Regions from separate parts of the Salinispirillum marinum genome, predicted to be linked through region 1. Evidence: predicted binding sites of a transcription regulator. Region 1 holds the regulator's gene; each other region holds the start of a gene.
What was found. The regulator LexA, encoded in region 1, represses DNA repair genes until DNA is damaged. The targets are predictions, from matches to a motif close to TACTGTNTANNTANACAGTA.

Region 1 (10,870 bases):
GATGATAAAATGGCCGCTCAAGAGAGCAACAGGCAAGTCGGCAAACGTGTCGATTTCGCCAGTCATTAAAAAAGCCCAGCGATTGAAATGTGTGCACTGAATTATATTCAGCCTGATCCAACTGGTGCGAATAACTATTGGAAGCAAGATGACCGTTATTACCGAAAACCTCAATGTTGAGTCGCAGGAAGTTCTCATAACGCCGGCCGAACTTAAGCGTCGCATCCCCTTGACCGATGCTGCGGCAAATACCATCAATGCCGGTCGAGTCGCCATCAACAACATTTTGAAGCGCGAAGACCATCGTATATTTCTCGTGGTAGGCCCTTGCTCTATCCACGATATTGATGCGGCCAAAGACTACGCCCAGCGCTTCAAGAAGCTGGCCGAAGAAGTCTCTGACACCCTGTTGCTGGTGATGCGGGTGTATTTTGAAAAACCACGGACAACCGTGGGCTGGAAGGGTTTGATCAATGACCCCTACCTGAACGACACCTTCAAAATTGAAGATGGACTCGCCATAGGTCGCCAATTGCTGTCTGACATCGCCGAAATGGGTGTGCCAACCGCGACCGAAGCGCTTGACCCTATTTCGCCACAGTACATGCAGGATTTGATCTCCTGGGCGGCCATCGGCGCACGTACCACCGAATCGCAAACCCACCGCGAGATGGCCAGCGGCTTGTCGTCCGCAGTGGGTTTTAAAAATGGCACTGATGGCGGTTTACAAGTCGCTATTAATGCGCTGATGTCAGTGAGCAAACCACACCGCTTCCTCGGTATTGATGGCGAAGGTCAGGTCGCCATCATTCATACGAAAGGCAACCCGCACGGACACGTTGTACTCCGCGGTGGTAGTGGCAAACCGAACTACGATTCAGTGAGCGTTTCACTGTGCGAACAGGAAATGCGCGCCTCCGGGCTACTACCCAACATCATGGTGGATTGTTCACACGCCAACTCGAATAAAGACCCCGCGCTTCAGACACTGGTAGCCGAGAATGTCGCCAACCAGATTCTAGAAGGCAACCAATCCATCATTGGCTTGATGATTGAAAGCAACATCAATTTTGGCAGCCAGAAGTTGTCGTCCAACCGTGCGGAGATGCAGTATGGCGTGTCGGTGACCGATGGTTGCATTGGCTGGGACGCAACGGAAGACAGCATTCGGAAAATGCATGCCAAGTTGAAGGATGTATTGCCGAAGCGCATGGCCTAGATTCTTCCTGTTCTAGGCAGTAGGTGTACCTAGGGGTATGCCTCAAGGCGCGATCAAATGCGCCAGCATTTGACACCGCCCTTAGGCGCCCACAGGGCGAGAAAAATGCTTAAGCATTTTTCTCGGTCACTCCCGGCCTGCCGTGGAGCGCCGGAGACACACCCCTAGGTACACCTACTGCCTGACATACCTACGGATCCAGCTCATCCAACCAATTGGCCCACAGCGCCGGAGACACCTTACCGGGTGGATAGTAGTCGGCTTTGGTTTGATACTCAGCATCACCCAAGCTGGACATCCACTTGGTCAACGGCTTTTCTAACGCCGGATCTTCAATAACCCGCAAACGACCGGGAAACACGCCGGACTGCCAACGACCCAATAAGGCACGCTGCCCCAACATCAGTTCATCAAAGAGATGACGATTCAAGCTTTCATGCCCGGTTCGATGCTTCACCCCGCCACGCGTTGATTCCAAGGCATGGCTTTCCCAGTTCATGCGCGTGACGTAAGTCGCGCAGCTTAGGCGTCCGAGCGCGGGATACCATAAAAGTGAACCGACAATCGGTAATGTTTTTTCATACGCCATGGCTTTCACCCAGACTTGCGCGGCGGAAGACTCGGCGACAATCTTCACCGGCGAATCACTTTGCTCAACAATGAAATCCAATGCCGCTGGCACATCGCACCACGCCAGCAAATGCAAACGGTTACTTGACCATTGCTCGTTAAACACACTGGCGCCATGGCCCCGCCATTCAAGGAACCATAGATCATAGCCTGCGTTTAATAGGGTCTTTACCCAAAGTTCAGCATAGGCTAACCATTCACCACGACCATGTAAGAAGGGAGGCAACCAAAGAATCGGCTTGCCTTTTTTTGTTGGGTCAACACTGAACCGTGTTAACGCAAAAGACACGGTTGGATCGCCCGAATTATTGGGCTTTAACAGATAGGTATCCTCATTCCACTGCGGCTTAAGCTCCGCAGTGAGCAAAGTCACCGGAAATAAATCAGAACTGCTTTTCATTGCGGGGAACTCACTCCTTCACCTTCACTGCTTGAAAAAACATCCAGGCTATAACGTAGAGACAACCGATTGAACGTTGACATCATTTCGATCAACACTATACTGTATATGCAAACAGATATGGATAAATAAACAGGTCGATAACATGATAAAACTTACCGCACGGCAGCAACAAGTACTCGACTTCATTCGCTCATATATGGACGCGCACAGTATGCCACCGACGCGCGCGGAAATCGCGCGTGAACTCGGCTTTAAGTCAGCGAATGCAGCAGAAGAGCATTTAAAAGCTCTGGCTCGTAAAGGCGCCATTGAAATGATTCCCGGCGCATCACGTGGTTTGCGTTTACCCGCACTCGAAAATGACGAGTCAATCAGCAACACCACAGCCATGGATCCTGCGCATGCTGGCCTGCCCGTGATTGGCCGTGTAGCGGCGGGCAGCCCTACCCTCGCCGCAGAACATATTGATGAATACTGCCCGGTAGCACCTGACTTCTTTTCTCCCCGTGCCGATTTCTTACTGCGGGTAAATGGCATGAGCATGAAAGATATTGGCGTATTTGACGATGATTTGGTGGCAGTCGCGAAAACGGCTCAAGTGAGGGATGGCGATATCATTGTGGCGCGGATCAATGAAGATGTGACCTTGAAGCGATATTTTCGAGAACAACAATGCATCCGTTTGGTGGCAGAAAACGAAGCGTTTGACGACATAATCGTAACCGACGAAGACGTTTTCGCCATTGAAGGCAAGTACGTGGGCGTCATTCGACGCCAACTGCATTGATAGAAGGCAACACGTTATTAGGGATGTGTTCTTTCCGCATCAACGCCAGAGAGCACCTGCGGATTTCTTGTCGATAAGCGATAAGATCCTTTCGTGCTCGGCCAGTTCAGCCGCACTAGCCGTTACCACCCGTAAGTCTTCTTGATTGACGGACGCCTTCAACATTGCTGAACTGGCCGTTTGCTGTGCATCCCCGTGATGCTCGGCCGCCAGTTCAAGAGTGGTTTGACCGCCGGTCATGAACAAATACACGTCCGCCAGAATTTCAGCGTCCAATAACGCCCCATGCAGTGTCCGGTGGCCATTATCGATGCCGTAGCGCTTACATAGTGCATCAAGATTATTCTTCTGGCCGGGGTGTTTTTGCCGCGCCAAATAGAGTGTATCCAGCACTGAACAGGACTTCTGCAAAGGCGCTGCTGAAGATTTTAACAAACGCAATTCATGGTTCAGAAATCCCATATCGAAAGGTGCGTTATGGATCACCAACTCGGCGCCCGACACAAATTCCAAAAACTCATCAACAATGCTGGCAAATCGTGGTTTGTCCTGCAAAAACTCATTGGTAATACCGTGTATGGCAATGGCATCCGCAGGCACGTCACGTTCGGGGTTGATGTAACAATGAAAATGTCGCCCGGTATGTTTTCGACCCACCAGTTCTACGCAGCCTATTTCGATAACGCGGTGCCCTTGTGACGGGTCCAAGCCTGTGGTTTCCGTATCCAGTACAATTTGTCGCATGGTTCAATAATCCCCGTTAGATATATTCTTGCGCACCCATATTCGCCAACGCGTCAGCTTTTTCATTACCCGGATTCCCGGCATGACCCTTCACCCAAAACCACTGCACATCGTGTTGCTGCACCAGAGCATCCAGTTGACGCCATAAATCTTCATTTTTGACAGGTTTCTTCGCCGACGTACGCCAACCGTTTTTCTTCCAGCCGGCCAGCCAACTCTCGATACCGTTTTTTACATACGATGAGTCGGTGTACAGTTTTACTTTACTGGCCCGCTTCAGCACGGCTAGCCCTTCAATGGCGGCGCGCAGTTCCATTCGATTATTGGTGGTTTGAGCTTCCCCGCCGTGCAGCAATTTTTCATGCGCACCGTATTGCAAATAGGCTCCCCAACCGCCGGGCCCTGGATTGCCTTTGCAGGCTCCATCGGTATAGAGCACAACGTCCATTATTGGGTTACCTGACCGCGTCGTTTTGTCATAACTTTATCCTTCATAAACAGTGCTGGTGACCAGCGATGATCATGTAACATTTCTAACTGATTTTTCCGCACCACCAACAAATAACCCGCACCCGCGATGGGTAGGACATTCCGTATCAGCGCATTGAGAAACCGAACTCTACGCTTCCAGGATGCCTGTGTCATGGGTGGCCAGTGGTAGTAGTACTGCGTGTTTAAAGGCTCGCAATCGAGCAACCGACACCAATCAGCCACCCGGTTGGCACTGATAAATTGCCCCGCCCAGGGCATGGGTCGATGCCGTCGGAAAATGCGGGATACCCCCCAAAAGCCGAACGGATTAAACCCCATGATCATCAACTGGCCGCCCGGGCGCAAGGCCTGCACCGCTTCACGCAGAATACGGTGCGGATTTTCCGAATATTCCATAACATGATGCAGAATCAACATATCGACCGAGGACGCCTGTAACGCCAGATGTTCAGGGTCTGACTGAATGACCGGGCACACAGCCCGGTTGTCGTGTCGGGCCAAAATCGCCGCCACTTTGTTTTTGGTTTTCCGCACATCAAATAACGGGCGATATAACCCGCCATCAATTTGCACCAAAAAAGGATGATATCCCGCACTGAGCATCGGCGCTAAAACGCCGCACTCGGTGCGGTAAAGGGCTTCGCCTAACTCTGTTCGATACCAGGCGTTTAATTGTTGTTCAGGGATTTTCGCCTGACCGACCGGTTTAATCCAGCGCTGTTTAAGTGCAGTAAGCCATGTCGAAAAACGCATGTAATGCCCAAGTTGAGTGTAAAATCAATGCGACCGCTTCAGGCTCAACCTTGACGCTCACTGGCCGATACTGAACAATGTAGACCGCATTCAGGTTTATACTTGATGCACTATGGTATACCAGCCAACCGGAAGGCGCATCTGATAATGCCTGCGCACCGGTGGACCTCCATTGAGCATCCTCAAAACGACGCTCAATCCATGTATAAATGAAGGTTGTTTCTGTGCGATTACCCAACACATTTCGCGTTATCCATGTATGGCCGGTTGCCTTTGCACTGACGTTCGTCGGCTGTCAGACCATTTTACCGGATACTGCACAGGTATCCGATGCTTCACCGGCCATAATCGTTGAACCCACTATTTTACCTACCCCGCCAGAACCCGTCGTCACGGAACCGGTGGCTGTCGAACCCATGAAGCCTGTGCCCATCATGGAAATCAATCCACCGGTCATCGAGCGAGCCGTTCTAGCGCCCGCACCGGAATATGCGGAAGACCATATTCTGGAAGACGTTTCCTTGCTGTTTCCAGAACGGTTTAATACGACGTCTGCGTTTGACTGGCCTCGCCAATTATCGGCGTATGAACGCGATCTATGGCACGAAATGCGCTCTCGGTTCACCATGAATCTGGACATCGATGATGCCAGGGTGGACGCCGAACTGCGTTGGTACAGCCGCAATCAGGGCTATTTCGACCGGGTTGCTAATCGTGCGCGCCGTTACCTGCCCTATGTCTATCAAGAAATTCTTAATTCTGGCCTGCCCATTGAAATTGCTTTGCTGCCGGTGGTCGAAAGTGCCTATGACCCTTTCGCCTATTCGCATGGCCGTGCATCCGGCATGTGGCAATTCATTCCCGGCACCGGAACCTATTATGGTTTAAAACAAGACTGGTGGTATGACGGTCGACGCGATGTAGTGGCTTCCACCGGCGCAGCCATCGCGTTCTTGCAAGACCTTGGACGCCAATTTGATGGCGACTGGGAGCTGGCACTTGCCTCTTACAATTCCGGTGCCGGGACAGTACGTCGTGCGCAACGCATCAATCGTGAGCGCGGTCGGCCAACCGATTTCTGGCACTTGAATCTCCCGGCTGAGACACGGGCCTATGTACCCAAAATGATTGCCCTGGCGCGCATTGTGGCTGACCCATCCGCTTACGGACTGACGTTACCCGTGATGAGTACCGATCCTTACTTCGATGTGGTCGATATTGAAGGTCAAATGGATTTAGCCCAAGCCGCTCGTCTGGCGGACATTTCTCTGGATGAACTGTATTTATTGAATCCCGGTTACAACCAATGGGCAACCCACCCCGACGGTCCGCATTATTTGCTCGTACCAAAAGAAGCGGCCCCCATACTGCGTGAAGAGCTGGCGTATTTACCACCCGAGCAACGGGTTAACTGGGCACGGTATCAAATTCGTCCGGGTGATTCGCTCATCACCATAGCACGGGCACATCAAACAACGGTTGAAGTGTTGCAAGATGTGAACAATTTGCGCGGCAGCATCATTCGTGCTGGCGATCATCTTTTCATTCCAACCGCTACGGCGGCCTCCACGGAGTATCGGTTTAGCGCCGATCAACGTCTGGATAGACGGCAAAATCAAGCACCCGGTAATGGTCTGGAACGCATCGACTATGTTGTGCAAGCGGGGGATTCTTTTTGGGAGTTGTCGCGCACCTACAACGTAAACCTGCGACAGCTCGCCCAGTGGAACGGTAAAGCGCCGACGGATCCGATCATTGTCGGTGATACCCTGGTCATATGGACCACACCTGATCGAGCAGCTCAAATGCAAGTAAGCACTGGTCCAGCCAGCAGAAGCGTGATACGCCGGGTAGGCTACACGGTACGAAACGGAGATTCACTGCATCGCATCGCGGATCGATTCAATGTGTCGGTCAATCAAATTCAGCGCTGGAACCCCGATGCCGCAAGCCGCCAGTACCTGCAACCGGGGCAGTCGTTGACACTCTATGTCGATGTCACCAACGGCCCCCAATAACGCAAGGCTTAAACTACGCTACTGAAAGGGCATGGAGCGCCCGGCCAGCTTGCCGTAGAGCTGGTCAACAAACAGCATGGCTGCCGCACTGAGTTTTTTCGCCAAGGGTTGCGGTGTTTCAAAGCTGACGCGATAGACCTGATGGGTTTCATGAAAGCCCTGCAACAAATCGTCGCTGGTCGCCAGTTCATCCACCAATCCACGCGCCAACGCATCGGTGCCAAACCAGAATTCGCCCGTCGATACGGCATTAATGTCCAACGCAGGACGCGCCTTGACAACATGATCTTTAAACAATCGATGTATGTTCTCTAAGTCCTGCTTGAATTTTTCCCGCCCTGCTTCCGTGTTTTCACCCAATACCGTTAAGGTCCGTTTAAACTCCCCGGCAGTATGCAGCTCAATATCAATGTCATTGCGCTTTAGAAAGCGATGCAGGTTAGGCAATTGCGCCACGACACCAATAGACCCCACCACCGCAAAGGGCGCGGCAACAATGCGATCAGCCAAGGCCGCCATCATGTAGCCACCGCTCGCGGCCACTTTATCGACCGCGATGACCAACGATAATTGCTTGGCTTTGAGCCGAGCGAGTTGCGACGCGGCGAGGCCATAGCCATGCACCACACCACCAGGACTTTCCAAACGCAGAACAACGGTATCTTGCGGCGTAGCCATATGCAGTACCGCCGACACGGACTCCGCCAGCGCATGCACCTGTGACGCCTGCATATCGCCTTTAAAGTCCAGTACCCATGCCTTGGGCTTCGCTGGATCTTCTGAGTTTTTCGCCGCGGCTTTTTGCGCTTTTTTCTCTGCCTTGCGCATGTTCTTGAGTGCTTTTTTATCGGTTACCAAGGCTTCTGACAGACGTTGTTTAAGCTTTTCCAACTTTTTGCTGACATTTTCGACCCGAATTTTGCCCTTCTCTTCATCCGACTGACGCCGGGCCATGCCCGCCAGCAACCCGATGAGGAGCGCCAATGCCACCACAATTGTGACGGTTTTCAACAGAAATATCAGATATTCAGACCACATGTTTCCTCCAGTTATTAATCCATCACGTTATTGCACGCATGGCTTGGTATTCGTCTCCCGGTGCGTTTAAACTGGTGTTTAAAACAACCGTATAAGAGGCATTATGACCGATCTCAACGAACAATTTTCCGCCTTCCAATCCCGTTTCAACGCCGATGCGGCCGATGATATGGAAGAAGTGTTCCAGTTTGATGTAGAGGGCACCACCTTTTACCTGGCCATTAAAGACGCCGCCTGCCACATGGGTGAAGGCGAGCACGATGACCCCAGTGTCACCCTACGCCTCAACAGCGACACGATGAAGGACTTGATGGCGGGTGAAACCTCTGGCATGCAAGCCTTTATGAGCGGCAGCCTTAAAGTGGAAGGTAACATGATGCTGGCGACCAAACTGGGCGATTTATTCGGGCTTTAATGCGGCCGAATGTCAGTACCGACGACACGATACTGGCCTTGCGGTGCCGACGCCGCAAGGCCAACGCCAGAAGCTCAGCGCCGCAGTGCCTCCTCAGCCGGCTCATTGACGCCGCGTAACACCAATCGATCACCCTGCCAGTCCAAAGAAAAAATCGCCTGCACCGTTAATGGCAATAAGGGGGTGTAATGTTCCTGACGGACAAACATTTGCCCTAACATCCACTCACCCAAGCGTGTAAACCAAGCCACTCCGGGTGCCTGTCGTTGTGCGGCTAACTCATCTTCCATCAATAGAAAGCGTGCTTCTATACGTGTCAATTGCACCACAGGCAGGGTTTCACCGGCAACAAGCCAGCGCGGTACATCATATTGCACCGCAACGGCGCGCCATAAGTCACCTTCGAGATCATAGCTCTCCGCCAGCCGCTCTTGCGCAACGGTCACTACATACTGTTGCGGAGCTTCATCACGTACCGTAATGGTACCCAGGAAGGTCGATCCTGAAGCCAACTGGTAATGAATTAAAGTCAGGGTTGCTAAACCCAGCAATAAGGCACCGAGCAACAACCCCAAGCCAAACACGCCAATGAAAAACCCTTTCCACCAGGCAAACCGCAGCAATATCCAAACGGCCAACACCAACGCTAAGACCGCCGGTACGACGAAAAGAATGACCAATAAGGTCATGATTAGGCTCCTTTTAAACGGCTGGGCAATTGCACTACACTGGCTCGTGCCATGCGCAAGAGGTCCGGGTTGTCCTGCCCATTCAGTAAACTTTCTAAATAAAGTTCCAGGCTGCTCAATGCATCAGCAAAGGCTTCCAATTGATCGTTGGTGACCCGAATGTGATTGTTCTGCAAACCCACCACAAAGCGCATACATTGCTCAACGATCATCACAGCATCGGCTGCCTGCAGGAACATCAACGCACCTCTTATGCCGCTCAACGTGCTGGGCACATTCGCCAGGTGCATGCTGTCGTGATCGTTTTCCATATAGGCTGTAATGGCTCGTTTAGCCACTGTGAGTCCCGCCTCCGTTTCGTCGAGTACGGCGGCTTGCGCCGACTCCAACATAACGCTACGTGCACCGGTTGCTTCATCCGCAGCAGAATCTCTAATGCCTTTTTTGGTCAACCTATCCAAGGCTGATTCCGCGTAGAGTACGGCATTGGCAATGGTCATCAAGTCTTCGTGTTGTGCGGCGATATTATCCGGCCAGTCCTTAACCATCGTCCACATACGCCGGATAACATTAGCCGGGCTCATTAACCCCACCATTTCCAATGTGTCGGCAACTCGCACCAAATGGTCACGCAAGGTATGTGCCGAGAACGCTCCTTCAGGACGCGCCGCACTGTCCACCATATCCTGCACCTTCATGAATTCTTCGTGCAAGGCGAGAGAGACGCTGTGCAACACGGAGGTACCTGGCGCCGTCAATAATTCACGTTGCTCGGCAAGGTGACGGGCGCTGTAAGGTAAGGCAATGTGCGGGTGCTGTTGCTGGAATGTCATACAAGCGGGCGAGGCATCGGCGGATAAGGCAATGAAATACAGGCTATCCTGCACTAATGCATTAATGGGCGTCGCGGTCAACTCGGGTACTTCGCCGCTGATCAGTTTGCGCAATTCACGATCCAGTTGACCATACCAGCGACGGCGGACCGCTGATAACGTGGTCAACTCTTGACTGGCCAAGCCTTCGGCGGCTAATGCTGCCAACTCCCAGAAGCTCTGCAGCGGCGTGTCCAACATTTGCTTTTGGACTCTCGTCAATGCCAGAGCCATGTACTTGAGGGCTCGTCGCGGCTGTTGTTCCCGTAGGGCATACAACAGTCCTGCCTGAAACATGTGTCGATAGGTGCGCAGACTACCTCGGCCTTCATCCGACAATGCAAACACCGTAGGGGCGTCATTCGTCGGTTCAAAGCGAAAACGGTGAAAACAACCTTCACGCAATAGAGATGCATTTCGGGCGCGCCGAAGCTCATTCAGCATTGGCAGTAGAATTTCTGGCAGAGGTGCTTTATTGAGTTCTTGGAATTCCAAATATTTCTGCAGAATGACCAACGTCCGGGTAATGACGTCATACGCCTGTTCCTGACCTTCTAGACGGTCAACCGGCAAGAACTGCATCAGGTGCACACTTTCTTCACACAACAACGAGGCACCTTGATGCTCCAGCATAATAAATATGCCGCGTAATTGTTGAAATGCATCAACCGTGCTTTGCCAGTCTTGCAAACTGTGTGAATACGACAGGTATTGCTCTAAGGAACGCTGTGCTTCCTCGACGGTTTTTGTCAGTTCTGTTTTGAGCGCCAAAAAGGTCGCACTGTTTGCCATATTCTAGATTCCATTACC
Region 2 (10,870 bases), on a different contig from region 1:
ACCATTCCCTTGATCAATACCATTTTACTGGTAACGTCGAGTGTGACTTTACACTTTGCCCATCATGGCTTATTGCACAACCATCGGCAGAAGTTAAAAACCTGGTTGGTTGCGACCATCGTGCTAGCTGTTATCTTCTTAGGGTTCCAAGCCTATGAGTATTATGAAGCGTATGCGCATTTGGGCTTAACCCTGAATTCGGGCATCTATGGCTCAACCTTCTTTATCCTCACCGGGTTCCACGGCGCACACGTAATACTGGGTACGACGATGCTGACCGTTATGGCCGTACGCGTGTTTAAAGGCCACTTCACGCCAAAAGATCATTTTGGCTTTGAAGCGACCGCGTGGTACTGGCACTTTGTTGATGTGGTTTGGTTGATCTTGTTTGTCTTGGTGTACTTGGTCTAACGGCTGTAATCCGACCAAGTTTCTGCTAGAATCTGCGCCGCCCTTGAGGCGGCGTTTTTTTTACTGAAAGAATAGGTGCTTCATTAGTACTGGCCGTGCCAAGGTGCTTGTAGTGTTAATTGCCCCGTCACCATGCCGAAGATAATGACAGCAATGAGGGCAACGGCAATACCGACTCGCCACATGAGCCAATAATGGGTTTTTTCCCCGTTTGATGTGGTCCACATATGTTTAGCGGCAGTGACCAAGGCAAAAATCATGGCCACGGCGAGTATGAGAATGACGATTTTAATCATGGTTGAGTGTCCTAATGCGGTTTAAACCGGGCTGGCCGATGACCTTGCTGGTGGTCGTTTTCCTACCACTCACCCTCAGTTTAGGTGGTTGGCAGTTAAATAGGGCGAACGAAAAAACCCAACAACTGGCCGACTATGAGCGTGAGCAACAGCGGTCACCTATTGTCTGGCAGGGTTACGATTCCCATGCAGCAGGCACTATACTTGAATTTTGTGCACAGCTCGACGGTAGCCTGTGGTTTTTAGACAACCGTACACAAGGCGGGCAAGTCGGCTACGACGTTTTTGCGCCTGCCCGCCTTTGTGCGACGAATGCCTCGGTGATCTTGCGCTTAGGATTTGTTGCGGCGCCGGCACAACGCACGGAGTTGCCATTATTGGCTTCACCGGAAGGTGAGTGGGATTTGGTTGTGGAGGTGCGTCCCGTGCCCCCGGAGCCCATGCTGACGGCCGCGGCGGAAGACATGGGAGGTCAGCGTTGGCGGATTCAAAGTTTCCGTCAACTCCCGTCGGATAATGGGTTCGACGCATCAACCTTGATTGGGCAAGTCCTTCAGCCCGCCGCTTTACGCTTAAGTGATCAATGGTCACCGGTTACGATGCCACCCGACCGTCACCTAGGGTATGCCATTCAATGGTTTGGGTTGGCACTGGTTCTGTCTATAGGGTTTTTGATTTGGGGCGTACATCGAGCGTCCGAACTAACACGAGGTAATGATGAACAGCATGGCCAGTGAGTCTAACGTTAAACCCGGGCACAGAGCTTGGCAATTGTATGTCGTGTTGCTGACGCCGATCTTGGTGATCTTGGCGTCAACCGGGCTTTATTTTTCCGGCTGGGTTAAAGGTGACGACACAGTAAACCAAGGGGTATTGATTCAACCACCCATCGACATCAGTGCCTTGGCATTGGAAAAAGACGACCGGCGTTGGTGGTTAGTAACCAGTAGCCTTGATGGTTGCTCTGTGGCCTGCGAAGAGCAGTTGTTCTGGGTACAACAAGTACATATCGCGCTGGGTAAAGAAAGTCCACGGGTACGCCGCCACTTACTTACTGACCAAGCCGTCACCTTGGTGGATGAATACCCCGGGTTAGTTCAGTCGGTGGGCAATCCGGCAGCGTTGAACCAAGTTGAGCCGGTGCAGTTATATATCATTGATCCATTGGGCAATGTGGTGATGACCTTCAATGCGGATCATCGCTATGAACAAGTGCTCAAAGATATGAAAACGCTTCTGAAAAGATCTTCAATAGGGTAATCGCAATGTTAAGCAGTCATTTGGCTCGTCCTGGTTATCGTTTGGCTTTAGCGTCAGTGGTTTTTTGCTCGATGGTCATCGGCCTTGGGGCGTTCACTCGCTTGGTGGATGCCGGGCTGGGCTGCCCTGACTGGCCGCTGTGTTATGGTCACTTATGGGCTCCGTTAGCTGAAACCGATATCCAAGCTGCCAATGAGGCGTGGCCTGAATTCCCGGTCGATCACAGCATAACCTGGCCGGAAATGGTGCATCGTTACTTTGCGACAGCGCTCGGCTTTATGGTGTTGGGGTTATGGTGGATCACCTTTCGTAATCGGCATCTGCCGGGCCAACCAGTCAAATTGCCTATCCTCATTGGTTTGGTTATCGTGTTGCAAGCCGCCTTTGGTGCCTGGACGGTTACCTTGAAGCTCTGGCCGCAAGTCGTAACGGCGCACCTGTTGGGCGGATTTACGACATTCACATTGTTGTGGCTTTTGACCTTGCGTTATTCAGGCTGGCAGCCACGTATGGTGATTCAACGGCATGGTTTGGGGCTAAAGCTGGGCTTTATGGTTCTATTGATGACCATCATCCAAATTGCCTTGGGTGGCTGGACGTCCTCGAACTATGCCGCGCTAGCCTGCCCAGATTTTCCAACCTGTCAGGGCTATTGGGTCTATCGTGATGGCTATGACTTGGCGTTCGACTTCAATCAGCATGTCGGGCCGAACTACTTGGGTGGCCAGCTGGATGTCGCCGCCCGTGCTGCCATTCAGTATGTGCACCGCGTAGGCGCATTGATTCTGACGTTATTAACGCTGTGGTTCGCGTGGAAAACGTGGCGTGCCGGGCTAAAGAATTTGGTGTTGGTGATGTTGGCACTACTGACCACACAGGTAGCCTTGGGGATCATCAATGTCTATTTAGCATTGCCTTTATGGGCCGCAACCGCACACAACGGCGTGGCGGCACTGTTTTTATTGTCCGTGGTCACTACGCTGTACCGGATATACCGAGAACTTTCTTATGGTAAATAGCACCTTAGAGCAAACCAAGAGCAGCATGGCTCACGATTTGTGGGAAATGTGCAAACCCAAAGTGGTCATGTTAATGATCATTACTTCGGTGGTCGGCATGGCTTTGGCAACACCGGGTTGGGTGGACCCTTGGGTCATGTTCTTTGGCAACTTAGGTATCGCTTTGGTCGCGGCGAGTGGCGCTGCCATTAACCATATCGTTGACGAGCGTATTGATCAAAAAATGCAGCGCACAGAGCGTCGGCCCATCGCGACCGGCCGTGTGACCCCCGCCGTCGGTGTGGCTTTCGCCGCCGTGCTGGCGGTAACGGGTAGCGTGATTCTGGCGCTCTTTACCAACTATCTGACCATGTGGTTGACGCTGGCAGCTTTGGTCGGCTATGCCTTTATTTACACCGGGTTTTTGAAACGCGCCACACCGCAAAACATCGTTATTGGTGGGCTGGCGGGTGCTGCTCCCCCTTTATTGGGTTGGGTGGCGGTGACCGGACAGATAGACCCAATGGCGTTGTTGTTAGTATTGATTGTATTTACGTGGACGCCACCACATTTCTGGGCGCTGGCCATTCATCGACGCGACGACTATGCCCGTGCAGAAGTCCCCATGTTGCCGGTAACGCACGGGGTCGCTTATACGCAATTGTTTGTGGTGCTGTATACGTTTTTACTGGCAGTGGTCACTGCGTTGCCCTTTCTGATCATGGAAGCCGGTCGGCTGTATTTACTGGCGGCTATTCTATTGAACCTGCGCTTCTTGTATTGGGCCTTTAAACTGCGGGAAGACGTGGTACACGCCATGCCCACGTTTAAATTTTCAATCAGCTATCTACTGTGGTTGTTTACGGCGCTGTTGGTGGACCACTACGTCTCTTTGCTTTTGGCGATGTAGTTTTTGGTTATCTCGTCTTTGCCGTTGATGGCTTGGCGGTCGACGTCTTTGTCTTAACGGTTTTCGGTTTGGCTGGTCTAGCAGTCGATGCCTTTGGCGACGGGCGGGACTGTTCAGGCTGAATAGCTCCATCAGTCACTGGCACAAAATGCGGGGAATACCATGCGCTGAGTTTCGCCGTCAGTGCCTCTGTCCCGTCGCCGCTAAGGGACGAAAAGGTTTGAATGCTCACGCTGTCGGCCACTTCTACCAGACTTTTACGGGCTTCCAGCAAGGCTTTTTGTTGTGCACCGCGTTTAAGTTTATCGGCCTTGGTCAGCAGGATGTGCACGGGAATGTCTGCGTCGACCGCCCACTGCAGCATCGCCTGATCAAACTCTTTAAAAGGGTGCCGAATGTCCATTAGGAGTACCAAGCCTATCAACGATTCGCGTTGTTGTAGGTATTCTTCGAGGTGCGCATCCCAGGCCTTTTTCAGCGCTTTTTCGACTCGGGCAAAACCATAGCCGGGTAAATCGACCAGACGCAGATCCGCATGGCCGAAATGAAAGTAATTGATCTGTTGCGTGCGACCCGGTGTTTTACTGGTGCGGGCAAGTTTGCGGCTTTGCGTCAGGGTATTCAAAGCACTGGATTTACCGGCGTTTGAACGACCCGCAAAAGCCACCTCCGCCCCGGTATCCGCAGGACAGCTTTTGAGGGAAGGCGCGCTCAACATAAATTGTGCTTGATGAAAATTGATCAATTCCGACATGACAACACTCGGTAAGCGTCCTATACGCAATGCCGAACAGGCAAAACAGGTACAGTGACAATGGTATTAAAGGGTTATGCAGCGCAGTGTAGCAAAATATTGGCGGTAGCGATGCTCAGTCTTGGCGCGGGAGCTACAGAGTTTGCACCCGGCGAGGTGGTTGAGCGGTTTTGCGCAGCCTGCCATGAACGAGGTATCGCCAATGCACCAAGAATCGACCAGGTAAGTGACTGGCAGAGCCGTCTGGAAATGTCGTCGCTGGAAGAAATTATCGCTCGTGGCTGGGCAGGAAATCGTCGAATGCCGCCAAAAGGCTATTGTACGCGCTGTACAGAGGAAGATTTCGCGGCTGCGGTGCAAGAGATGTTACCAGAGCAATTGCTCCCATAGCCTTCGATGGTTAAACTATCGCCCATTACAGAATTCACTACTTACAATTGGAAGGCATAATGAAAAAGACCATCACGGCTATGCTTGCAGTGTTCGGGCTGGCTACGTTTGCACAAGCAGAGGGTGACGCCGCGCGCGGTGAAACACTATCGGCCACCTGTGCTGCGTGTCACGGAGCGGACGGAAACAGTGCAGATCCCGCAAACCCTAAAATCGCCGGGCAAAATGAAATATACCTGTTTGAGCAATTGCTGGCCTTCCAAACCGGCGAGCGTGTGAATGCCATCATGACCGGTATGGTCGGCTCATTGAGTGAGCAAGACATGATGGATCTGGCTGCCTTCTATGCCGCGCAAGAGAGCACGATTGGTGAAGCCGATGCAGATTTGGTCGCTTTGGGCGAGCGCATTTATCGCGGTGGTGTGATCGACAGCGGTGTGCCGGGATGCATCGCTTGCCATGGTGCCAACGGACAGGGTAACGCCCCGGCCGGTTTTCCAGCCTTGGGTGGACAGCACGCTCAATACACCATTGCGCAGCTCGAAGCCTACCGTAACGGCTATCGCGCTGCCGAGCCAGCAGCTGATGCACGTATGACCGATGGCGACACCCGTGTTATGCGCAGCACCGCTTTTAATTTGAAAGATTTCGAAATTGAAGCAGTAGCCGCCTATATTCAGGGTTTGCATTGATTTAATAGACGATTAAAGCAAACGTAAAAAGACGGTTTCGGCCGTCTTTTTTGTGTCTAATAGAGTCACAAGACAGCAACCCAATTCAAGCAGGATGTATTCATGTTGAATCGCAGTATTACCATGCTCGGTGCTTTACTGGTCAGTGCTCTATTACTGACTTCAGCGCAAGCACAAACGTTAGAAGAAGGTGTTCATTATCGCGAGTTGGCGCGACCACTCAATGTCGCTATTCCGGCAGGAAAAGACGGCTTGATACAGGAGTTCTTCTGGTACGGTTGTATCCACTGTTTCAACCTCGAAACGGCGGTACAACGTTTCAAGGCCCAGTTACCTGAAAATCTGGTCTTTGAAGAGGTGCCAGCCACCTTCAGCGCCGTACACGAACTGCACGGTAGAGCCTTTTATACTTGGCAGTTTCTTGACCTTCCTGCCGATACCCACATGGCGATTTACAACGAGATTTTTGTGAATCGGAATAACTTGCGGACAGAGCGAGACTTAGCGGCCTTTTTTGCACGCCAAGGTGTATCCGAAGACCGCTTTGAACAAATGTTTAATTCTTTTTCCGTGCGCACGAAAACGCGGGTCGCCCAAAACATGACGGCACAGGCACAAGTTCGGGGCACGCCGTCAGTGGTGGTTAACGGCCGGTATTTGATTGAGAGCGGTTTGCCCGGCGTACGTACAAATGAAGATATGTTGCGTATTGCCCAGCAATTGGCGCAGCAGACCGCCGCGCAATAACGGCGGTTCTTTCAAGTTGCGACAATAAAAAAGGGACATCATGTCCCTTTTTTATGGCATCAAGATAAGAGTTCTAAGTCCCAGTCACCCAGCTCCTGACGCAAGCGCTGACGTTCGAGGTGGTCTTCAACAGCGCGGCGCGCGGCCAACTTTCGATGGTTATTGTGACGTTTGTTTTCGTTGCTATCGGATGCCCTATGAAGGCTGTCATCTTCAATATTCGCTAACTCGATTTCAAACAAGTTCACCGACATGCGTGTAACTCCTTGATTAAGCAGCGGCGAGATCCTAAGGACCTGCCTGTTGTTATTTTTTTACTGCCAATGCCTTAAAGCGGCTGCACCATTTTATGACATTGACCGAGACGGCACAAATTTTATGCTCAATATCTGACCAATTGATGACAATTAAGGCCAATTTCTGCGTTTTAACAGAGTTTCAGATGAACATAAGCAAGGTAAATGCCAAGGATGGGGTGCAGCATATTGTCCAGTTTTTGTCAGCGGTTGGTTAGGTGGGGCGATGATTCCTTAGTGCACATGAATGTTGTCCCCCCGGTCGTGTAATGCCACTTGGTTCAATAACGTCAATAGCGCTGAACTATCCAGTGGCGCAGCAAAATATGGGCCTTCAACAGAATCGACCCCCAAACGATGCAACTGACGCAGGCTTGGTTCGTTAACCACTCCAGTGACGGCGAGCCGCCATCCCAGCTCACGTGCAGTGGCCAGTAAAAGCTGGATCTGAGGGCTTAAAGGCGATGCTTGCAGCATCGCATGGCTTAACCGTAAGGTGGAAAGCGGGAGACGACTGAGTTGGTCCATAGTGAGGTTCAAAGTGCCTAAGCAGTCTAAACTGACTAACACGCCACGACTGTGTAACACCGCAATTTGCCGCACGATGTGTTCAAAACGGCTGGTGTCTAAATGGTGAGCCGCTAACGATATTTCTAACTGGTGGAGCGGGAACTGCAATTCGTCAGCCACTGACATCACTAAGGTCGCCAATTGGTCATTGGCGGCGGTCGTACCATTCAGTGGATAAGACAGCATGACGGGTTCGGAACTGTAGGACGGCACCGCTTGCGCCGTACGAATGGCTTCCGCCAACAGTTGGCGAAATAAACGTTCCTCCAGATGGCGTTCCCGCGCCATTTGAAACAGTGGTTCATCCATGAAAGCATGCGCGCGTTCATTTGTTAGCGTTGTGTACGCGCGCAAGCCAATGGCTATTTCATCATGCGGCGCCGCATACATTGGCACGTAGCGCAGTGGAGAATTCAAGTTCGTCAGAATATCCTGCAAATACTGCACAATGGTGGCGCGCTCGAGCGCGGAATAGGTTAAGGCTTCACCGCCTAATAACACCTGATTACCGCCATTGGCTTTGGCTTCTTGCAGCGCATTGCGCGCATCATTAAAGCCATGATGTACATTATGCTCGGTGAGTTCGATCAAACCGATGGACACGCCCATTAATACATCGGCCTGGTCCAGCATCATGGGTCGATGCATGTCCTGCACAATTTGTAAGCACAGTTGCTTCAAGCGTTGCGTCGTTTCGTAATGGGAAAAGAGTAAGGCGAACTCATCTGCACCCAAGCGTGCCGCCATAATCAGGGGTGCACCGTAGTGATTCAAGCGCGCCGCCAGATGTTGCAGAATCTGGTCACCCGCCGAGTGCCCATATTGCTCATTGAGTTGGCGAAAACCATCGACATTAAGAATACCCAACGCCAGTTGATGTGCTGGCAAATGATCCATGCGTCGATAGTAGTCCAGATGCTGATGAAAATAATGGCGGTTAGCTAAGCCCGTTAGCGGGTCATAATGGGCTTCCGAGCTAGGTATCATGGCGGGCTGCTGGCTGAGGTCACGGCAAAAGCACAGGTAATGCGCCACATGATCGCCAATAAACACCGAGCGTATGTTCATGAATAAGGGGAAGGCCGAGCCGTCCGCACGAGCTTCTAGAATCTCCCCTTCCCAATGGCCTTGGCGTTCCAGACCGTTGGTAATTTGTGGAATTAATTCACTGTGACTACAGGAAGTCCAAGGCCGGTTTACCCAATCCGTGGCTGGACGACGCAGCATATCAGCGAACGCCGGATTCATCGCCGTGATATTAAATTGGCGATCCAATACCAGCAAAGGGTCCCGGTTGCCACTGAACAAACTGGCGGCCAAGGTCAGTTCACGCTCCCGGTTTACTTCTGTGGTGATGTTGCGGCGGGTGCCGAGAATTCGTGCGGGCCGTCGCTGTGCGTCATAGGCAATGGTACGACCCCGATCTTCCACCCAAAGGCTTGGGTCTTGTTGGGTGCGATAACGCATGATCAGATAGGCTGTGCGGCCCTTCAAATGGTTTTGAATGGCCGTGCGCACTTGAGGGAAGTCTTCGGCGTAAACGAAATCACGCAAATCGAGCATCTGCCCATGCTGCGATTGCCCAAACCCGCCATCCGGCCCTTCGATGGAAAACGTACGTGCTGCGACATGCCAATCCCAGACCGCCAACTGGCTAGCTTGCATGGCCAATTGCAATTTCTGTTCACTCTCGCGCAGCGCGTCCGTGTATTCGCCGGTCAAGCGAATTTCTGTACTGAGCTGTCGGTTAGCATCAGCCAGTTCGCGCGTGCGCTCGGCTACCCGTAACGCCATAAATTCGCGTTGTTCCTGCAGCGAGCGACGCAACATCCGTTGTTTTCTCGCTTGGTTGCGTGCCCAATAAAACTGATAAACGGTGACCAATACGGCACTTAACGCCAGCGCAGACATGATGGTGGACATGGCCCAGCCCGGCGCAATGGGGCCCCACCACCAAAGGATGGACACCGCGCCGACCATAACAAAGACAAACAGCACTAAAAGGCTAGCCATCGGCGCACGCCGAATGCGCAGCATCATATAGCGCCATCGGCGTGTCATGGTACGGTGCAGATAAGCATGGAGTAATTTGGACATGACTTGTATATATATACAGCTAAGTTAAAATGCCGATGCAATCCGTCTGCGTCAGGAAGACCCGTTAGCAGTCGCTCGCGCTCAGTACATCACCATCGGACGCCATGTACTGTCTACTTTCCATGGTCTAACAGTAGTCGCTGCCCTGCATTTGTGCCACTTCGTCGGAGAAAAACATGTCCATTCTTGAACGGCTGCAACACTTGAACGCTCCCCAGCGTGATGCAGTGCAAGCAGACGATCAATACCTGTTGGTGCTCGCGGGCGCAGGCAGCGGAAAAACCCGTGTTCTGACGCACCGTATTGCGTGGCTGTTAGAAACAGGATTAGCCGCACCCACCGGTGTGTTGGCAGTTACCTTTACCAACAAAGCCGCGCGTGAAATGCGCCTACGGTTGGAGGACTTATTGGCCCAACCGGTGCAGGATATGTGGATAGGGACCTTTCATGGCTTGGCGCATCGGTTGTTGCGACAACACCACCTAGAAGCCAATTTACCCCGTGAATTTCAGATTCTGGACAGCGACGACCAACTGCGGCTGATCAAACGCATAATGAATGAACTGGGCCTGCAAGACAGCACCATCGAACCCAAACAAGCCCAGTGGTTTATTAATGAACAAAAAGATGAAGGCAAACGGGTAGCGCATTTGGCCCCCCCGCAGGACGCCTTCGCCCGCCAATGTCATGCTATTTATGGTGCATATCAGACGGCCTGTGACCGAGCGGGTGTGGTCGATTTTGCTGAATTGCTGTTGCGCGCGCATGAACTCTGGCGTCACAACCCGGCCTTGTTGCAACACTATCAAACCCGGTTTCGGCATGTCTTGGTCGATGAGTTTCAAGACATCAATACCATTCAATACGCGTGGATACGCGTGTTGTTGGGCACGACCGGGCAGCTCACCGTGGTGGGCGATGATGATCAGTCAATTTATGGCTGGCGTGGTGCCAAGGCGGAAACCTTGCAGTTGTTTCAACAGGACTACCCGGCCGCCCGACTGATTCGCCTCGAGCAGAATTATCGTTCCACAAAAACCATTCTGGCCGCGGCCAATGCGGTGATTGAAAAAAATCAGGGGCGATTGGGTAAAGAGCTGTGGTCGTCCGGGGAAGAAGGCGAGCCGATTCAACTGTATGCCGCCTTCAATGAACAAGATGAAGCCCGTTTCGTCGCCGAGCAAATCGAAGATTGGGCGGAATCCGGTCATTCGGTGGATGATATTGCCATTCTCTATCGTTCCAACGCGCAATCCCGGGTGCTGGAAGAAGCTTTGTTACGCGCTCGTATCCCGTATCGCATTTATGGCGGCATGCGCTTTTATGAGCGCTTGGAAATTCGCAATGCACTGGCCTATTTGCGTTTGGTAAATAATCCGTTGGACGACACCGCGCTAGAACGGGTCATCAACGTACCGCCACGCGGCGTAGGGGAAAAATCGCTCGAAA
Region 3 (10,870 bases), 910 kb from region 1:
TGGCATGCATCAGCAGAATACGTCGAATGGCCATGTCCACCACTGCAGCGTTGTCTTCTTCCAAACCCTTTTCCAAGCCAACAAGAGAACCCAGCATGCCCGCTACACGACAATCGCCGGTTTGTGGATTTTCCTGAAATGGCACGCCGCGCGCAAAACTGCCCTCAAACTGGCCGGTATAGTAACGATTCAAGAATTGACGATGGTGATCCGGGTTGATGCCGAGTTGCCAGGCAATGGCATCGTCGAACGTCCAGCCGATGTCATCGTGACAACGAATGTAATTGACCCAGGCGCAATCATCTGCAATGGGGAAACGTTGCTGCAAGGAATGGGTCATTAAGCGCACTTTGCGCGTCGCCAGACTGTTCCACAGCATGGCCATCAATAAGGGATTATAAGAGAGCTGGCATTCATCTCGGCCGATGTACTTCACCACTTCATCAGGGTGCACGATCGCTTCCGACTTGAACAACAAGCCCGGTGCGGCTATGGCTGCCACGGCATTGAACGCTTGAATGACCGCATGCGCTTGTGGCAGGTTTTCGCACGACGTACCTTTTTCTTTCCACACAAAGGCCAAAGCATCGAACCGTAAAATATCGGCCCCGGCGTTCGCCAAGTACAACAGCTCACCCGCCATAGCATTAAAAACAGCGGGATTACGATAATTCAGATCCCACTGAAAGCTGTTGAAGGTTGTCCACACCCAACGCTGCATGTCTTCACGCCAGGTAAAGCAGCCTTTGCGAATTTCTGGAAAAATCTCGCGCAACGTGCGCTCATACGAATCGACTTCCGCGCGGTCTTCAAAGCAAAAGTAATAATTCAGGTATTCGGTGTCACCTTGTTTCGCCTGCTCTGCCCAGGCATGCTCGTCAGACGTATGGTTAAACACAAAGTCCAACACCATCACGATGCCTTCTTTGCGCAAGGCCGTGGCCAGTTTTTTCAAGTCGGCCATGGTGCCTAAGGCCGGGTCAACTTGCCGGTAATCGGATACCGCATAACCGCCATCGCTGTTTTCCGCAGGCGCCTTAAACAACGGCATGAGATGAAGATAGGTCAAACCCAGTTCTTTGAAGTAGGGGATTTTCTCTTGCAGTGCTTTAAGGTCGCCCGCGAACAAATCGACATAGCATGCAGCACCCAACATGTTCTCGCTGCGAAACCAATCCGGGTTGGCTGCACGCTGTTTATCTTGCTTCTTTAGCGCTGCCGATCGTGCCTGCCACGATGAAAATGCCGTGTGCAGAATTTGTTCAAGGTGATAGAAAAAATCGTATTGGTCTCCATAAAGCGACCGCAAGAGCCCGAACAGCCGAGGAAAATGGAGCGTTAAATTCTGTTCAAACGCCTGCCATTCTGCAGGTGACTTAGCGCGCTGTTGCAGCCCCGGCTGTAGCCGATTCAACGTGCGCTGTACATCATATTCAAAGGACGGGGCTACCGAAAGCGTCATCAAATTAAACCCTAAACTGAAACGTGATCAATGGGCGCAGTATAGGGGCTATGCTTGGGTACGGGCAATTCGGGGCGAATCTTAACTTGCGTCTTAACGGATATTTTTTGCTAATCAGGCTTGACCACCACAATACTACTGTATATAAATACACATACTGTATATTCAACCAGTATGGTAATGACAATGACGTATTCCCCTATGCACTCGACCGATCTGAACACGCCAGCCCATAAGGCGACCGAGACTTCACTGGATCAAGTGATTGCCCAAGGGCAAGTCTGGCAAGGTAAACACTGGCATGCCGTGGAACCAGCCACCATATCGACCGGTTATTCCGCACTGGACAACCTCTTCGCAGGCAAAGGCTGGCCACAGGGCGCGCTGACCGAAGTCCTTTACCAGCAGGCCGGTATTGGCGAAATGCGTTTACTGATACCAGCACTGGCCGAACTCAGTCAGCAGTCACGTTGGATCATGATGATTGCCCCGCCTTTCTTGCCTAACGCTGCCGCTCTGGAAGCGGCCGGTGTCGATACCAGTAAGTTATTGATCATCCGCCCAGAGTCGATACGTGACCTACTATGGACACTGGAAGAAAGCCTGCGTACAGGCAGTTGCAGTGCGGTTATGGCGTGGCCCAACACACTGAGCAGTGCTGAAACCCGTCGCCTTCAACTGGCTGCAGAAACCGGTAAGACACTCGGATTCCTCTTCCGCCCTATTGCCACAGCGCAGAACACATCGCCCGCCGCGGTTCGTTTAGAATTGCAGCCCAGCACACAGGGTACACAGGTTAAGGTACTCAAGCGCCGCGCCGGATGGCCCGGCGAACCGTTGCAACTGGACCTCGGGTTTGGTGAGCTAACGCAACCTGGCATTCAATCCAACGCGGCTAAAGCCCCCATTATTCGCGGCCCTTGGCACTGAGTGGTCGCCGCCATGCGTTGGTTGTATTTGCATTTTCCCTATCTGGCACTCGAACAGCAAACCCGCTACTGGCCAAGCCCTAAACCACCCTCCGTCATGCTGGACAGTTCGGGTAAGCAGGTGATGCTCGCCGACCCGCCAGCCCAAGCGGCGGGTATTCAGAGCGGCATGTCACTGGCCACCGCTACCGCGTTAGTACCTGAACTGCTATGTCTTGAGGCGTCTGACAGACAATGCCAAACGGCGTTGACACAAACGGCGGCAATGCTCTATCGACAAGTCGCACAAATCGCCTTACATCCGTCGCAAGGGCTGTTGCTGGAAATGAATACCATGCGTCGACTACATCCCGACCTGGATTCCTTGCAAGTTGCCTTGATACAACAAGTACAGGCCATGGGTTTCACGGTACAGGCCAGTCGAGGCAATAATCCGCAGGCGGCTCGACTATTGGCCGAAAACGGTGATTCTACAGTGGGCATAACGACAGAACAGGCCGAAGCCAAGCTATTGGCCCTGCCGATTCAACACTGCCGACTGCCCGCTGAAACAGCCATGTCCTTAGAAAAGATGGGTATTCGCACGCTGGGTGAATTCATGGCCTTACCCGATGCATCGGTCGGTCGACGTTTCGGTAAGACCCTATTGCAATGGCGCGCACAGTTAAACGGCACCCTGGCTGACCCGCAAACATGGTATGTACCACCACAGCGCTTTCATCGTCATGTCGAACTGCATGAAGATATTCGTTACACCCAGGGCCTACTGTTTCCGCTGCAAATGGTATTCCGAGAACTGGAACACTACCTGATGAATGCGCAGCAATGCACCGACGAAATTCACTTGCGCCTTAACTATCGTGCACACCCTGCTAAGCGGATTGCGCTTGGCAGTGCGGTCGGCACACACAAAGCAGAAGAGTGGCTCAAAATTGCCCAGCTAAAGCTGGAACGGCTGACGCTGGATGCCGAAGTGATGCATTTCGACGTGAAAGTTCGCCGTTTATTACCCTTAGTACCTGAAGCCCTGTCGGTACTGCACACCACCGACGAACGCGCTACCCGACCATCTGCGCTAAGACGCTTCACCAGTCACCTACAAGCGCGGCTTGGTCATGCCAGCGTAAGGCAACTGCGCCTGCGCGCCGATCACCGACCGCACCTCAGTGTCCGAGAACAGGTATTGCAAGCCGCCGAGCCGTCAACGGCGCAATATAATCCTCCGGGCTCCGGCTGGCCGCGACGCCGTCCGTACTGGCTACTCTATCAACCACAGCCGGTCGCACGTCAACAGCTCAGTTTGTTAGGCGGCCCCGAGCGCATCAAAACAGGTTGGTGGGATGCCCATGCGGTCTGCCGTGATTACTATCGTGCTCAACTGCCTGACCGCAGCCTGTGCTGGGTTTATCGTCAACCAGACCAACAGTGGTTTATTGCCGGGTACTTTGGCTAGTGGATCGGGCTAGTGAATCGGGCTGAATTTTTTGGCTAAGCTGTTGTACTTGAGTACGTGTTATGCCTCCCCATACCGACCTATTACCCTTTGCCGAGCTGCACTGCCTGAGCAATTTCAGCTTCCTACGCGGTGCATCGCACCCGGAAGAACTGATCGCACAAGCCAGTGCCTTGGGCTATAGCGCCCTCGCCATTACCGACGAATGCAGTGTCGCTGGCGTGGTGCGCGCGTGGCAATATCGACGTGAGCATGAACTGTCGCTCAAGTTAATCGTGGGCAGTGAGTTTCACCTGGAAGAGCTTTATTTTGTCTTACTGGCTCCGAACCGTCTGGCGTGGACGCAGCTATGCCAACTGATCACTCGGGCCCGAAGCCGAGCCCGCAAAGGCGAATACCAACTATTGACCAGTGACCTCGACCCGGAGGCGCTCAGTGACTGTTTATTGTTGTGGTATCCCTCAGGGGATGCGCACAAAGACACCGCCGCATTCGAACAGCTACAGAACGCATTCCCAAAGCGCCTCTGGATCGCGAACAGCCGCCATTTGGAGCCTGATGAAGACCATCTCTATGCTTACCGACAACGGCTGGCACAACAATTAACATTGCCCGAAGTGTGTACCAATCAGGTGCATATGCATGTACCTGAGCGACAACGCCTGCAAGATACCCTGACTGCCATCCGACATGGCTGCACCCTTCAAACCGCAGGCTATCGGTTGTTCATCAATGCCGAGCGACACTTGCGCAGTCGCAAGCGCCTGAGCCTACTTTATGACGAAGCCGCCATTAGGCAGACCCAAGAGATCGCCCAGCGCTGTGTCTTTGAGTTAAGCGAGTTGCGCTACGAATACCCTGCGGAAATCGTCCCTCAAGGCCTTACCGCGGCAGCCTATTTACGGCAGTTAACGCACACAGGCGAGCGCCGACGCTACCCGGCAGGCACACCTTTGAGCGTACAACGTGACATCGCCAAGGAACTCAATCTTATTATCGAATTGCATTACGAACATTTCTTTCTGACCATAGAAGACATCGTACGCTTCGCGCGCCGCCAGGGTATTTTATGCCAAGGGCGCGGTTCGGCAGCAAATTCGGCGGTGTGCTTTTGCTTGGGCATTACAGAAGTTGATCCGGCACAGGTAACCCTGCTTTTCGAGCGTTTCATTTCCCGTGAGCGCAACGAACCTCCTGATATTGATGTCGATTTCGAGCATGAGCGCCGTGAGGAGGTCATTCAATACATTTATCAAAAATACGGACGCCATCGCGCTGCCCTGACCGCCACAGTCATCAGTTATCGCAGTAAGAGCGCCATTCGAGATGTGGGTAAAGCACTCGGGTTTGATGAACCGGACATGGACCGGCTGATTCGCCAACTTGACCGTCGTGATACCGAAAATCCCTGGTCTGAGCAGTTGCGCCAACTGCCAGATCCCATCGGTAGAAGCAGTGCCTTACTGACCCAACGCTTCATTGAGTTGGTCATAGAAATACAACGATTTCCCCGACACTTGTCACAGCATGTTGGTGGTTTCGTCATTGCGGCGGATCACCTAAACCACTGGGTACCGACGGAAAACGCCGCCATGGCAGACCGCACGGTGATTCAATGGGACAAAGACGACTTGGAAGCACTGGGCTTGCTTAAAGTGGATATTCTGGCGCTGGGCATGTTGTCGACGATCCGCAAAAGCTTTCACATGATTCAAGATTTCTATGGTCGAGAATACCGTTTGGCCACAGTGCCACAAGACGATCCCGACACCTACCGGATGCTGCAAAGAGGCGACAGCATCGGTGTGTTCCAGGTGGAGTCGCGTGCACAGATCAATATGCTGCCACGCTTACGGCCACAAAATTATTATGACTTGGTCATTCAGGTATCCATTGTTCGTCCCGGTCCTATTCAGGGCGACATGGTGCATCCCTATTTGCGACGCCGTGATGGACTTGAACCTGTCGATTACCCCTCGCCAGAGATCAAGAAAGTGTTGGAACGCACATTGGGCGTGCCAATCTTTCAAGAACAAGTCATTGCTTTAGCGATGGCCGCAGCGGGCTTCAGTGCCGGTGAGGCCGATCAACTCAGGCGCGCCATGGCCAGCTGGAAGAAGCACGGCCACATGGAGCAACTGCAAGCGCGGCTGATCGAAGGCATGCGGGAGCGCGGGCACGGTGAAGCATTTATTCAACGTATTTGCCGACAGATTCAAGGGTTCGGTGAATATGGTTTTCCCGAATCACACGCCGCGAGCTTCGCTCTATTGGTGTATGTCTCGGCGTGGCTGAAGTGCCATGAACCGGCGATCTTTTGCTGTGCGTTGTTGAACAGCCAGCCTATGGGGTTCTATTCGCCTTCACAGTTAATTCAAGACGCACTTCGGCATAACGTGGAAATTCTGCCGGTGGACGTGAATGCGAGCACCTGGGATCATCATATCCTGCCCGCCTCACACAGTACCCCTGAAAAGCCCGAACCCGCTATTCGACTCGGTTTGCGCCTGATCAAAGGTCTCAGCGCAGAGGCCGCGCAACGGATCTTGCGGCAGCGCCCGCCAACAGGTTATGCAGCCCTCACCGACCTGCAAACGAACGTTCACCTCGCGCAAAGAGACTGGCAGGTACTGGCGTCGGCCGGTGCCTTCCGTAGTTTGTCTGGGCATCGTTATCAAGCGCGCTGGGACACCCTGGGCCGCGTCGCCGCTACGCCGTTGTTTACCGCTGACATGTTCACCGAGCAGGCGTTGTCCCTGCCGGCACCCAGCGAAGGTGACAATATTCTGGAAGATTACAGCAGCCTAGGCCTTACGCTGGAACGTCACCCTCTGGCCCTGTTACGTGAACAAGGGCAGTTACACCCCAAAGCGTTGAGTGCCGAGCAGTTGCAGGAGTTACCGCCGCACAAGCAGGCCGTTGTGGTTTGTGGCTTGGTGACGGGGCGACAACGCCCCGGAACATCATCCGGGGTAACCTTTGTGACCCTGGAAGATGAAACCGGTAATACCAATGTGGTGGTATGGCTCAGTACGGCACGCCGACAACGCAAAGCCTTATTGATGGCGCATTTGCTACAGGTAACCGGTGTCTTAGAAAAAGAAGGCGATGTGGTCCATGTGGTGGCGAATCATCTACAGGATCGCAGTGACCTGCTGTCGGGGCTTCGCCTTCCCTCGCGCGACTTTCATTGATGTGATTGCCGCGCTACAGGTTCACTTTACGCACCACGAGACTGCCAATGGAATACCCTGCTCCAAACGAACAAATCACCCCCACATCACCGGGTGCCAAGTCTTCATGGTGCAGACTAAAAGCAATGATTGAGCCAGCCGAAGCGCAGTTCGCGTAGCGATCAAGCACAATGGGCGCTTCCTCAGCCGAGGCATCACGGCCCAGCAATTTGCGTGCAATCAGCAAATTCATATTGATATTGGCTTGGTGCAGCCACCAACGGCGAACATCGGTAGCATTCAATTCATGCAGGGCCAGGTGTTGGGCGATGTGTTCCGCCGCCATGGGGCAGACTTCCTTAAAAACGGTGCGCCCTTCCTGATGAAACAGCTTATCAGGAGCGAAGGGGTCGGCATCGTTGGTACGCGATAAATAGCCGAAATTCGAGCGAATCGTGTTGGAAAATTGTGTCTTCGCTTGCGTACTCAACACTTCATATACATGCGGTGCATTGGCCGTATCCGCGCGCTCCAAGACAACGGCGGTTGCCACATCACCAAAAATAAAATGACTGTCCCGGTCGCGGTAATTGACTTGCGGTGACGTTAACTCCGGATTGATCACCAACACGGCACGCGCCGTTCCGGCCTTGATCATTTCATAGGCCCGATGCTGGGCAAAAGTCGCTGCCGAACACGCCACCAACATATCAAACCCAAACCCGGTAATGCCCAGCGCTTGCTGAACTTCAATGGCAATCGCCGGGTACGCCCGTTGGGTGTAAGCACAGGACACAATGACCGCATCAATATCCGTGGGTTGCTTGTGCGCCGCGGCCAATGCTCGTTGCGCAGCATTGACCGCCATTTCAGCCTGATGGCTCAAAGCCTCGTCGGCGCGCTCTGGTATCCGTGGACGCATGCAATTAACGTCCAGAATACCGTCTTTTACATACACATGGCGTTGTTTAATGCCGCTCGCCTTTTCGATAAAGGCAGCGTCCGAACGTGCCACTGCAGAACGCTGCCCGGCGTCTATTTCGGTCGCATATTCTGCGTTGTGTTGGTCGGCATAATCATTCAGCACCTGCACCAATTCTTCATTAGTCACAATGTGTTCAGGTGTCCAGAGACCAACGCCGCTGATCACGACGTGTTGGCTGGGTTGGGGTAATTGCATGTTGTTTTCCTACACCAAATCAATGGGTGTAGTGTAGCAGCCTTGTCAGCGGTTTACTCAGTTAGGCGACAACCACTTTTGCACCATGGTATGTAATTGCACCATTTTGACCGGTTTTACCAGAACATCATTCATCCCAGCACTCAGGCAGGCGGCTCGATCACGTTGACTAACATTAGCCGTAAAGGCAATGACCGGGGCAGCAAACCCTTGCTGGCGCAAGCGTTCTGTCGCCTCCAAACCATCCAAGTCTGGCATTTGAACATCCATCAACATCAAGTCAGCGTTATGATGCTTCACATAGTCTAGTGCACGCTGTGCTTGATCAAACGCCTGCACCGTTGCACCCAGCTTTTCCAATATAGCAGTAACCACTCGGAGGTTAACGGGATTATCGTCCACCACCACCACTTGAACATGATTAAGTGACGGCAGCGGCGTGACATTAGACGCCGTCAGTTCATCGGCTGCTACCCAGCGGCGAAGGTGAAATCGCCCGTATGGCAAAGCTTCCAACGCTACATTCGGTAAGGTCGGTAAGTCATACACCACCGACTGCGGCAAGAACCACAACACACTGTGTTCTGCCAACGACCAGCGCTGTAGGTGATCGGAGTCAAAGTGTCGGCTGAACACCAACCAGCGATCTACAGTCACGGCAGACGTCGGAACGGCATCAATGTCTTCCAACAGCACCACCTCGCCCTGCATAGCGACGATATCACGCGCTGCAAGCTCCGCCATATAACGCCAATGAGGATCCGTCAGGATACCAAAACGCTGTGTCAGTTCAGGCAATGGCCTGCCATCGGCGGGCAGGGGAATGGTGAAATAAAATGTGCTTCCGGCGGCTGGCTCACTGACCACATGCAATCGACCACGCATCATATTGACCAAACGAGTACAAATTTGCAGCCCTAAACCAGCACCACCATAACGGCGGGCGGTTGAATCATCGGCTTGGATAAAGGCGTCAAATATGGTGCTTTGCTTTTCCGGTGCAACACCAATGCCGGTATCAATCACGGCGAACTTAAGCAAATCATCCGTCGCCCGCCGCACTTCGATGCAGATTGATCCTTCTTCGGTGAATTTGTAAGCATTGCTCAGTAAATTGGCCAATACTTGTTTTAACCGACTTTCATCTCCCCGAACGTACACCGGCACATCGGGTGCTACATCGATTACCAGGTCAATCTCTTTGCTATCGTTCGTCGCCCGGTACAAATCACAGACCGATTGCAATAGATGGTCCAGATCAAACAGGGCCTCATCCATGTGCATTTTGCCGGCATTTAAACGCGCTAAATCCAGGATATCGTTGATGAGATACAGCAAAAAGCGGGAAGATTGATGAATGGTATCCAGTTGGCGCAGGGTACGATCATCGAGCGGTTGTGATTTAAGCAACTCTACGGTGCCATGAATGGCATTCAAGGGCGTTCTAAGTTCATGGCTCATGTTGGCCAGAAAACGCTCCTTAGCAAGAATCGACTCACGTGCCACTTCTAACGCGTGTTGCTGAACCACTTGCAGGTGCAAACGTACCCGTGCCAACACAATGGAATGATGAAACGGTTTATGCACGTAATCACAAGCGCCCAGCGCCAAGCCGCGTTCTTCGTTTTCAAGATCACCGGTGCCGGTAATGAACATAACCGGTATGTGTTCAGTGTGCTCGTCACTTTTCAAACGACGGATGACCTCAAAGCCATCCATGTCGGGCATCATCACATCCAACAAGATCAAATCCGGGCGGATTTCACGGGCCTTGCGCAACCCTTGCTCACCGTTGCGGGCCAAAGCCACATCAACTTCCGGCCGCAGTAGTTCTGCCAAAATGGTCAAACTGGCTTTGTCGTCATCGATCAGCAGTACCTTTTGGCGCCGCGTTAACGCAGCAAACTCCGGTGCTACCGCCCCGTCTCCAGGGGAATCTATCGTTTCTTTCCGCACTTCCATGATCCTAGTCGCCTCCAAGTTGCGCCAGTAGATTCAACGCCTGTTGTGCTGCCCGCTCATATTCCAGCTCTTGAATTTGCGTAATGATGTCATCGACTTCTGCACTGCGGTTGGCTTGCTTTGCTAACGGTTTCAAGCCTTCCAAGTAGGGTTCGATCTTTAAATCCGAGCGCTGCATAAACGGTATGAGAAAGTGTAGCGCACTGCGCAAGTCTTTGCCGAGTTCAGATGCCACTTCTGCCGTCGTATCCAAATGCGCGCGAATGGACTTAAGCGCCCCAATTAACGACGCCAATGCGTCCGAAGCCTGTTTCACCGCAACGTTCGGATCACCTTTTTGTTCCAATACGCGTTCAACCTCGACACAACTGGCCGCTAGGTCCTGCGCTCCGATGTAGGCTGCATTGGATTTCAAAGTATGGACGGTTTGATAAAGACCACTGTCGTCAGCTGCTTCGAGTTGCTCCTTGAGCAACCGGACATGCGCTTGATGGCCCTCGATGAACTGCCGCAATAAATTGAGATACAACCCCACATTACCCTGTAAAGCACGCACGGCGCTCGCGCTGTTGAGCACCGCGAGTTGCTCTACTGCCTTGGGCAGTTGACTCACGCTTTCCGGCGCCGAGTGCACAATGACGGGTTTTGTCGCACCCTCATTGCGAGGAGTAAGATGGCGCACCAACACCTGATAGAGCTCATTCGGGTTTA

Region 2: the regulator LexA is predicted to act here: its motif matches at 9,423-9,442, upstream of uvrD (DNA helicase II).
Region 3: the regulator LexA is predicted to act here: its motif matches at 1,618-1,637, upstream of imuA (translesion DNA synthesis-associated protein ImuA).

Annotation. Positions count from the first base shown of each region.
Region 1 is NZ_JBHSAL010000002.1:102,567-113,436, reverse strand. Features, by position in the region: gene ACFOSD_RS07675 (3-deoxy-7-phosphoheptulonate synthase) at 149-1,219, shown strand; gene ACFOSD_RS07670 (hypothetical protein) at 1,410-2,249, opposite strand; gene lexA (transcriptional repressor LexA) at 2,395-3,039, shown strand; gene dnaQ (DNA polymerase III subunit epsilon) at 3,079-3,783, opposite strand; gene rnhA (ribonuclease HI) at 3,800-4,231, opposite strand; gene ACFOSD_RS07650 (class I SAM-dependent methyltransferase) at 4,231-5,028, opposite strand; gene ACFOSD_RS07645 (LysM peptidoglycan-binding domain-containing protein) at 5,253-7,046, shown strand; gene sohB (protease SohB) at 7,065-8,084, opposite strand; gene ACFOSD_RS07635 (SCP2 sterol-binding domain-containing protein) at 8,188-8,499, shown strand; gene ACFOSD_RS07630 (hypothetical protein) at 8,574-9,188, opposite strand; gene ACFOSD_RS07625 (hypothetical protein) at 9,191-10,852, opposite strand.
Region 2 is NZ_JBHSAL010000001.1:1,147,906-1,158,775, forward strand. Features, by position in the region: gene ACFOSD_RS05345 (cytochrome c oxidase subunit 3) at 1-411, shown strand, start outside; gene ACFOSD_RS05350 (DUF2909 family protein) at 495-707, opposite strand; gene ACFOSD_RS05355 (SURF1 family protein) at 722-1,444, shown strand; gene ACFOSD_RS05360 (hypothetical protein) at 1,422-1,967, shown strand; gene ACFOSD_RS05365 (COX15/CtaA family protein) at 1,973-2,986, shown strand; gene cyoE (heme o synthase) at 2,976-3,875, shown strand; gene yihA (ribosome biogenesis GTP-binding protein YihA/YsxC) at 3,883-4,629, opposite strand; gene ACFOSD_RS05380 (c-type cytochrome) at 4,690-5,019, shown strand; gene ACFOSD_RS05385 (c-type cytochrome) at 5,079-5,711, shown strand; gene ACFOSD_RS05390 (thiol:disulfide interchange protein DsbA/DsbL) at 5,814-6,458, shown strand; gene ACFOSD_RS05395 (PA3496 family putative envelope integrity protein) at 6,518-6,712, opposite strand; gene ACFOSD_RS05400 (diguanylate cyclase domain-containing protein) at 6,989-9,421, opposite strand; gene uvrD (DNA helicase II) at 9,598-10,870, shown strand, end outside.
Region 3 is NZ_JBHSAL010000002.1:1,012,026-1,022,895, forward strand. Features, by position in the region: gene ACFOSD_RS11900 (alpha-amylase family glycosyl hydrolase) at 1-1,462, opposite strand, end outside; gene imuA (translesion DNA synthesis-associated protein ImuA) at 1,649-2,392, shown strand; gene ACFOSD_RS11910 (Y-family DNA polymerase) at 2,405-3,844, shown strand; gene ACFOSD_RS11915 (error-prone DNA polymerase) at 3,907-7,038, shown strand; gene ACFOSD_RS11920 (beta-ketoacyl-ACP synthase III) at 7,052-8,197, opposite strand; gene ACFOSD_RS11925 (response regulator) at 8,255-10,159, opposite strand; gene ACFOSD_RS11930 (response regulator) at 10,164-10,870, opposite strand, start outside.